2 regions of the Ensifer sp. D2-11 genome follow, and region 1 is predicted to be linked to the other one. Evidence: predicted binding sites of a transcription regulator. Region 1 holds the regulator's gene; the other holds the start of a gene.
The links. Region 1 encodes LexA, which represses DNA repair genes until DNA is damaged. Its sites were predicted from a motif close to TGTTCNNNNTGTGTTCNG; they were not measured.

Region 1 (4,193 bases):
CGCAGTTCGGCGTCGACTATTTCAACCGGACCGGAACGGCAAAATCGAACATGTTCGACAACCGGCCGAACGAGACGCAATATTTCTACACCGACCACGACGGCGCGGGCGGAGAACTCAGCGGCAGCGGCAGCTATGCAATCACCTTCCCGGCCGGGCAGGAGCCGCCGGTCAACGGCTTCTGGTCATTGACCCTGTACAACGACAAGCATCTCTTCCACGCGAACGACCTCAAACGCTACTCACTCGGCACCAAGAACAAGAACCTAAAGCGCAACTCCGACGGTTCGCTTACCCTCTACGCAGGCGCGAAGTCGCCTGGGGGCGACAAGGAAAACAACTGGCTGCCCGCGCCGGACGGGAAGTTCTCGCTCTACATCCGCGCCTATTGGGGCAAAGAGGCAATTCTCGATGGCTCTTGGCAGCCGCCCGCGATCGCTCAATAGCCAGTGCTGAAAGCCGATAGTGGCGTTGTGTGTTCGTGATCTTGCACTCCGCCCTATCTGCCGGCCGGCGGGCACCGACGCGGCTTGCAGTTGTCAGTCTCATCTTTGTATTGCGATGCATTCGGCAAGTGGAATGCACTGGCGCGGTCGGCCGAAAACTCTTATACAATCGTTGACCAGTGGGGTCGTAGCTCAGTTGGGAGAGCGCCGCAATCGCACTGCGGAGGTCGAGGGTTCGACTCCCTTCGGCTCCACCATCCACCAGTCCTCCCTGCCGGCTCGCTGCTTGCCAAAAAAGCTGATTTGAGAGAAAGTTTTAGTCTGACCCGTTCGAGGTCTGGGCAACTCCCGCGAGTGGAGAAAAACATGCCTGTTAAATCTTTCGTGGCAGCCGTAATTTTTTCCCTCTTCGCCCTTTCGGGGTGCGCCAGCACAGGCTCGACCAACACGACCTACACCCAGTGGTACGGGCCTTATCCCGAGCCTGAATTCGACGTTCTTACGCCGGGCGGACTGCGCCTTGCCTATTAGCATTGCATAGGCGACCGACTGCGCCGCCCGCCGTAAGCCCAAAACATGCGAGAGCGTATCGGCCCCTGCCCCGAATTCCGAGCGATCGCCATCGACACGCCGGATCGCGGGGCGGATCGGCATTCAACAGCAAGCGAAATTCACGGAATTTTAGGCACTTGCGGAACACATATGGAACAGATAGGTTCTGTTCTTGATTTGTTTCGCGATTCTGGAGTGACGCCATGCTGACCCGCAAGCAACAGGAATTGCTTCTGTTCATTCACGAACGAATGAAGGAATCCGGGGTCCCGCCGTCCTTCGACGAGATGAAGGACGCCTTGGACCTTGCGTCCAAATCGGGCATCCACCGTTTGATCACCGCACTCGAAGAGCGTGGGTTCATTCGCCGGCTACCTAATCGCGCCCGGGCCCTCGAAGTCATCAAGCTGCCGGAGGCCTATGCGGGCGCTTCGCAGGTCCGCCGCGGCTTTTCGCCGAGCGTGATCGAAGGCAGTCTGGGCAAGCCTGCTGCGCCGCCCCCCGCACCGAAACCGGCGCCGCCGGCCGAGGCCGCATCGGTCGCCGTTCCGGTCATGGGCCGCATTGCCGCCGGTGTGCCGATTTCGGCAATCCAGAACAATATGCACGATATATCCGTACCGGTTGAAATGATCGGCAGCGGCGAGCACTACGCTCTCGAGATCAAGGGCGATTCGATGATCGAGGCCGGCATCCTCGATGGCGATACGGTGATCATCCGGAACGGAAGCACCGCCAGCCCCGGGGATATCGTCGTCGCGCTGATCGACGACGAGGAAGCAACCCTGAAGCGATTCCGTCGCAAGGGCGCCTCTATTGCGCTGGAGGCCGCCAATCCGGCTTACGAAACACGCATATTCGGTCCGGACCGGGTCAAGATCCAAGGCAGGCTCGTCGGCCTCATCCGGCGCTATCATTAGAGCTTCCTGACCAGGTGCGCAGCCGCTTCCTACGAAAGTACGCAATTTCAAAGCGCTGACGTGGGAGTATTGCGCCTTGGGACGCTATGACCACGCCCGGTCATAGAACGGAAGACACATTTATACAGAATAAAAAAGTCCCTATTCCAAATGTACCCTCTTGCGGATTGCGGTCAATCATTCTAAATCCGCGCCACGATTTGAAAACGCAAATCGTAGAGGCCTCGTGGCGGAGTGGTGACGCAGAGGACTGCAAATCCTTGTACGCCGGTTCAATTCCGGCCGAGGCCTCCAAAAGCCACACCTGATCAGCTTTGTTACCGACAAACTTCCCCTCGTCAGACGAGGGCGAAATCCGCATTCGCAAAGACGAAGTTGGCAGCGCTGAGGTCGGCAGCGTGGATGCCGATCAGAGTGACCTGATCGACCGTGCCATTCAGCTGCAGGACAGCGTTCCCGTCAGCATCGTCGCCGATGTTGGACAGAAAATCGGCGAAGTCGTCGTAGCCATAGCCGGCGATTTGGATGATGTCCTTGTCCAATTCGAAGTCGAAGATCTCATCCCGCCCACTGTTCCGCGCAAACAGGAACTGATCGGCACCGGTCTCGACCGCGAAGGCTGCGGTAAGTCGGCCATCGCCCCAGAGCTGATCGTTACCGGCGCCGCCAATCAAGAGGTCGTCCCCACCCGCGGTGTCCACGCCGACCTCTGCATCGCCATACAGGACATCGTCGCCTTTGCCTCCGTCGAGCAGGTCGTTGCCGCCACTGCCGCCACGTGAGAAAAGAACATCTCCAACAAGAAAGTCGTTGCCAGAACCACCATAGAGGTGGTCGTCGCCGCCGATGCCGGATTCCACGACGCCCTGGTCGAGGCCATCTCCGTAGAGTTTGTCATGGCCCTCTCCGCCCTGGAGCCGATCGTTCCCGCCAACGAAAAAATCGCCGAGGGAGAAAGCGTCGCCCGAGAGAATATCGTCTCCGGCGCCGCCGTCGAGCCAGTCGTCGCCACCACGTCCTCTGAGGCAATTGTAGCCATCGCCGTAGAGTGTATCGTTGCCTTTGCCGCCCGAGAGACGATCGTTCCCTCCGGCGACGATCGCGGAGTCACTCACATCGATCGAGAAGGCATCGCCGTACAGCGTGTCGTCGCCGGCGCCGCCGTCGAGCTGGTCGTCGCCACCACGCCCCTGATCGGAGATCGCCCAAGCGTCGCCGAAGAGCGTGTCGTCGCCTCCGTGCCCGTCAAGGCTGTCGCGGCCACCCTGCCCCGAAGACAGGAAGCCGCCGATTTCGAAGACTCCCAGGCTATTGTCGGTCGTGAATGGGTCTCCGAAGACAATGTCCGGATCGTTCGTGCCGAAGATGTGGTTGTCGAGCCCGAGCCAAGGGGCGATGCCACCGATCAGATGCGCCATTTTTCTCTCCACAGTGCTGCAAAGCAGGTGATGCTCGTCTTGGGGACCCGGACGGCCTTGGGGGCGTCGATCTCGTCCGGCCTCGTCGGAGTGACGAGCGGGCTAACGCTTTGAAAATACGCCCTTCCGCACGGAAAACCGTCCACACTTTTCCTGAAAGTGCTCTAATGTTGCCGAACGCGATGTTCCTGTCCATTGACCACTTCGGATTAACTACAGGTTGTACTTTCCGGTGAAGTTCCGCGTCCGGATGCTGAAAGACGGAAGAGGTTGCCCACGCTCCGGACGACGTCCACGAAGAGAGATACCCGGAGGACCATGTGGTCTCGTGATCGGCGGTTGTGCTATAGCGTCCCGTCGGCCGGCCTCATCGGGAGGGCGGCACTCGCAGCGCGATGTGATGGATATTCCTTGGGGCTACATTCAGCGCCACTTCGATTGGCTCGGGCATGTGGCCGAGGGCGTCTGTATTGCAGCAGTCGTCGCCCTGCTGTTCATGGTGATTGCACCGAGAAGGTTGGCGCTGATCATCGGCCTCGCCTTCGCCATCGGACACTTTCACGGCCGCGAAAAACGTGATTTCGAGATCAGCGCAAAGCTGCCGCCGCCTCACCTAGAGGGTTATGAAATGTGGAGGTGGAGTTGGGATCAGGCGACCGACTTCTGGCCGGTCGCTTTGGTCCTCGCCTGCGTCATTGTCGCCCTCCTGCCCAAACGGCGTCGAAAGCCGGGCAATTCCGACGACTAACATGCGCTGCATCCGCATGCTGGTGGACTCTTCGCGAGGTCCACCTCTCAGGACTTGCCGGACGAGTTCGGCTTGCTCCGCCATCGGGCCCACCATACGGCCAGCTTGC
Region 2 (4,193 bases), 380 kb from region 1:
GACTCGTGACGTCGGCGCTTCTCCAGGATCGAGAAAATGCCCGTCGGCGTTGCGTGCCCGGCCTTTCCTGTGGACACTTTCGACGTGGCGACCACAGTGTCGCCGTCATAGACGACGAGGGACTGCTGATCCCTCGATACGACGACCTGCAACGGCGTCTTGGCGCCGGCCGCAAGCGCGGGCGGCGACGCCATGACGAAAACCGCGAATCCCATCCGGAGAGCGAAACGCAACACCTACCCTCGTTCAGACAGTGGCGGCACCGCAAGGCGGAGCCGTGGAAGCAGGCTACCGTTCAATCTTTAAGGAATTGCCCCATACGATGCGGGAGCCGTCCGGTCGTACAACCGTGACGGCTATTGTCAGCGCCGCCCCTTGCCGAATGTGTAGCCGGTCTCGACGCTTGTCTTTCCGAACTTATCGCGCAGCCTGTTGATCGCGTCCTCGGCGGCGGCACGCCGGGAGGCCTGCGGATCGACAAGATCCGGCGGATCGGCGAGATCGGGATCGACCAGATCACTGACACCGATGCCGATCAGCCGGTATTTCGTCCCGTCTACCTCCTTCTCGAGCAGCTGCAGGCCGGTGCGGAAGATGCGGTCGGCCAGGCGGGTGGGGCTTTCCAACCGGCGGTTGCGCGTTCGGGTCTTGAAGTCCGCGGTCTTGAGCTTCAGCACCACCGTCTGCCCTGCCAGCGCGGATTTTCGCAATCGGAATGCCACTTGTTCGCTGAGGCCCCTCAGATGCGCTACGAGGTCCTCCTGGCGCGCCAGGTCGTCGTTGAAGGTCGTCTCGGAGGAGACGCTCTTCGCTTCTCCGTCGATCTCCACGGACCTTTCGTCCAGGCCGCGCGAAAGCCGGTAGAGCCGCCGGCCCATCGTGCCGTAGCGGCGCATGAGGTCCGCCTCTTCCATCGTCTGGAGCTGCCCGATCGCGCGGATTCCGTCCCTTTCGAGCGTGGCGGCGAAGGCCTTGCCGACGCCCCAGATGAGGGTAACGGGCTTGGCTTTCAGGAAGTCGACGGCTTCGGCCTGGCCGATGACCGAAAAGCCGCGGGGCTTCTGAAGGTCCGAGGCGACCTTGGCCAGGAATTTGCAGTAGGAAAGCCCGACGGAAACGGTGATGCCGATTTCCTGCTCTACACGCTTGGCGAAGCGGGCAAGCGTTCGGGCGGGCGGATCGTGGTGAAGCCGCTCGGTGCCGCTCAGATCGAGAAAGGCCTCGTCTATCGACAGCGGCTGCACGAGAGGCGTCAGCTCCTGCATCATCGCTCTGACCTCGCGCCCGACGCGCACATATTTCTCCATGTCGGGCTTGATCACCACGGCCTGCGGGCAGGCTTCGAGGGCTTTGAACATAGGCATGGCGGAGCGCACGCCATGGATGCGGGCAATGTAACAGGCCGTGGAGACGACGCCACGCTTACCGCCGCCGATGATCACGGGCTTGTCGGCGAGCTCCGGATTGTCGCGCTTCTCGACCGAGGCATAGAAGGCATCGCAGTCGATATGCGCGAGGGTCAACCGGTAGAGTTCGGAGTGCCGGAGGAGCCGCGGACTGCCGCAGGCGAGACACCGCCGTGAATGGGCGGCTTGCTCCTTGAGGCAATCACGGCAGAAGCCGGAGGGTGGGGCGGCGCTGTCGATCATATCCGGAACAAATGTTGAACGCGGCGACTTTACGCTCTACGCTGCTGAGTCTCAAGGCGGCGGCTGGAGGCTGTTTTGGATATCGCTGTTAAGTTTGAGATGGTGCCGGCCGATCGCCGGCCGGACTTCGGGGCACTGTTTGGTCGTCAGGGCGCATTCGGCGTCGGGCGGTGTACCGCGCCGCGCACATCGCGTATCGGCACCATTCAGTCCTCGAAGTCACGTGGGCCGGAGAGGACATGGTGCGCCCGGACGACCTCTTCCGGCGAGGTTTGCGTTTCGTTGCAGAAGGCCATCAGCGTCGGTTCGTGCTCCATCAGGAACGCAACGAGTCCGCCCATGAAGCCCGGCTCGCCGATGGCGCTGCGCAGGGAGGCGGGATCGGTGCCGGTAAGCGCCAGAAAGCGCGACATCAGCTCAGGCTCGTTCGCGAGCCAGGTGAGGATGGCGATCGCCGTATCGTCAGCGTTCTTCATGATATGCGCTCTCTTCTCGTTTGGCGGCCGCAATTACCTATTTTTCAACCAAATCGCGCTAGCCTGGCGATCGACGAAATGGGTCGAGTCGCCGTTGTTGCAACTTAAATCTCTCCCGGAGACTTGCAAGGCGGCGGCAGACAGCAAGGGATCGACATGCCCAAACAGGTAATGATTGTTGAGGATAACGAGCTGAATATGAAGCTCTTCCGCGACCTGATTGAGGCTTCGGGCTACGCGACGATCCAGACGCGCAACGGCATGGAAGCCCTGGAACTCGCGCGCAAGCATCGTCCCGACCTGATTCTGATGGACATCCAATTGCCGGAGGTCTCCGGCCTCGAGGTCACGAAATGGCTCAAGGAAGATGATGAGCTTCACGTGATTCCGGTCATTGCCGTAACCGCTTTTGCCATGAAGGGCGACGAGGAACGCATCCGCCAAGGGGGATGCGAGGCCTATGTCTCCAAGCCGATTTCCGTTCCAAAATTCATTGAGACGATCAAAACATACCTGGGCGATGCCTGACTGCCGGAAAGATCGATATGACTGCGCGCATCCTCGTCGTTGATGACGTACCAGCCAATGTGAAGCTCCTGGAAGCGCGGCTCGTGGCCGAATATTTCGACGTGCTTACGGCCGGGGACGGGCACGCCGCATTGGCGACATGCGAAAAGACGCCGGTGGATCTCGTCCTGCTCGATATCATGATGCCGGGGATGGACGGTTTCGAGGTCTGCGAAAGACTGAAGGCGAACAGCCGGACCGCGCATATTCCGGTCGTGATGATAACGGCGCTCGATCAGCCGTCCGATCGTGTGCGCGGGCTGAAGGCCGGCGCCGACGACTTCCTGACCAAGCCCGTGAACGATCTGCAGCTCATGTCGCGCGTGAAAAGCCTCGTACGCCTGAAGAACGTCAGCGACGAGCTGCGTCTCAGAGCCCAGACGGCGCAAACGATCGGGCTGCAGGAACTGGCCCGTGTCGATCGGCCGGACGAGCCCGGCAGCGTGCTACTGGTCGATGGCCGCGCTTCTTCACAGGAACGGCTCACCCGTGCCCTGAAGCCGATCGCCGATGTCGCCGTCATATCGGACCCGCAGGCCGCTCTGTTCGAGGCCGCCGAAAGCAGTTTCGACCTGATCATCGTCAACGCGAATTTCGACGATTACGATCCCTTGCGTCTGTGTTCGCAATTGCGCTCGCTCGAGCGGACCCGCTTCATTCCGATCCTGCTGGTAACCGAGCAAGGAAACGATGAGAGAATCGTCCGCGCACTCGAACTGGGCGTGACGGACTACATCATGCGACCCGTCGATCCGAACGAACTTGTCGCCCGCTCCCTCACGCAGATCCGGCGCAAGCATTGCAACGATCGCCTGCGCGCAAGTGTCCAGCAGACGATCGAATTGGCCGTGACCGATGATCTCACCGGCCTCCACAACAGGCGTTATCTGGAAAACCACCTGAAGCTGCTGATCGATCGCGCGACCACAAGGGGGCGTCCGCTGTCGATCTGCATCACGGATATCGATCGCTTCAAGCGTGTGAACGACACTCACGGCCATGATGCCGGTGACGATGTACTGCGCGAATTTGCCAACCGTGTTCGCGCCACGGTGCGCGGCGCGGATCTTGCCTGCCGTTTCGGCGGGGAGGAGTTCGTGATCGTCATGCCGGATACGACGCCCGAAATGGCTGCAATCGTTGCGGAGAGGCTTCGACTGGCGGTCGAGAGCCGTGGCTTCGACATTCCGCAGGCCGCGACGGTCCTGAACGTAACGGCGTCGCTCGGCATTGCAACCCTGAGGCCGCATGGCGATACGGCCGAGGCTTTGCTGAAGCGGGCCGACATGGCGCTCTATCAGGCGAAGAACGGCGGACGGAACCGGGTTGTCGCTGCCGCTGCGTGATCCGCCGCACATGCTGAGCTTTTCAGGGCCTCGCGCCCGGGTTCTTCCAGGTTGCGTTCTTCTTCAAGTGGCTCGTGCCGGGGTAAGCACATCCGCAGGCGACACTGTCCGATTCTGAAACAGAATTAACCAAACGCCGAGCAACCCCTCTTCGG

Region 2: M1D34_RS09155 (DNA polymerase IV) is a predicted target of LexA. The motif match lies at 1,653-1,670, and genes of this name have one in related genera.

The regions. Positions count from the first base shown of each region.
Region 1 is NZ_CP096433.1:1,497,719-1,501,911, reverse strand. It holds gene M1D34_RS07255 (DUF1254 domain-containing protein) at 1-446, shown strand, start outside; tRNA gene M1D34_RS07250 (tRNA-Ala) at 628-703, shown strand; gene M1D34_RS07245 (hypothetical protein) at 813-977, shown strand; gene lexA (transcriptional repressor LexA) at 1,202-1,918, shown strand; tRNA gene M1D34_RS07235 (tRNA-Cys) at 2,139-2,212, shown strand; gene M1D34_RS07230 (calcium-binding protein) at 2,257-3,336, opposite strand; gene M1D34_RS07225 (hypothetical protein) at 3,737-4,084, shown strand; gene M1D34_RS07220 (membrane protein) at 4,132-4,193, opposite strand, start outside.
Region 2 is NZ_CP096433.1:1,878,780-1,882,972, reverse strand. It holds gene M1D34_RS09160 (L,D-transpeptidase family protein) at 1-233, opposite strand, end outside; gene M1D34_RS09155 (DNA polymerase IV) at 363-1,649, opposite strand; gene M1D34_RS09150 (DUF3572 domain-containing protein) at 1,856-2,125, opposite strand; gene M1D34_RS09145 (response regulator) at 2,282-2,653, shown strand; gene M1D34_RS09140 (PleD family two-component system response regulator) at 2,671-4,038, shown strand.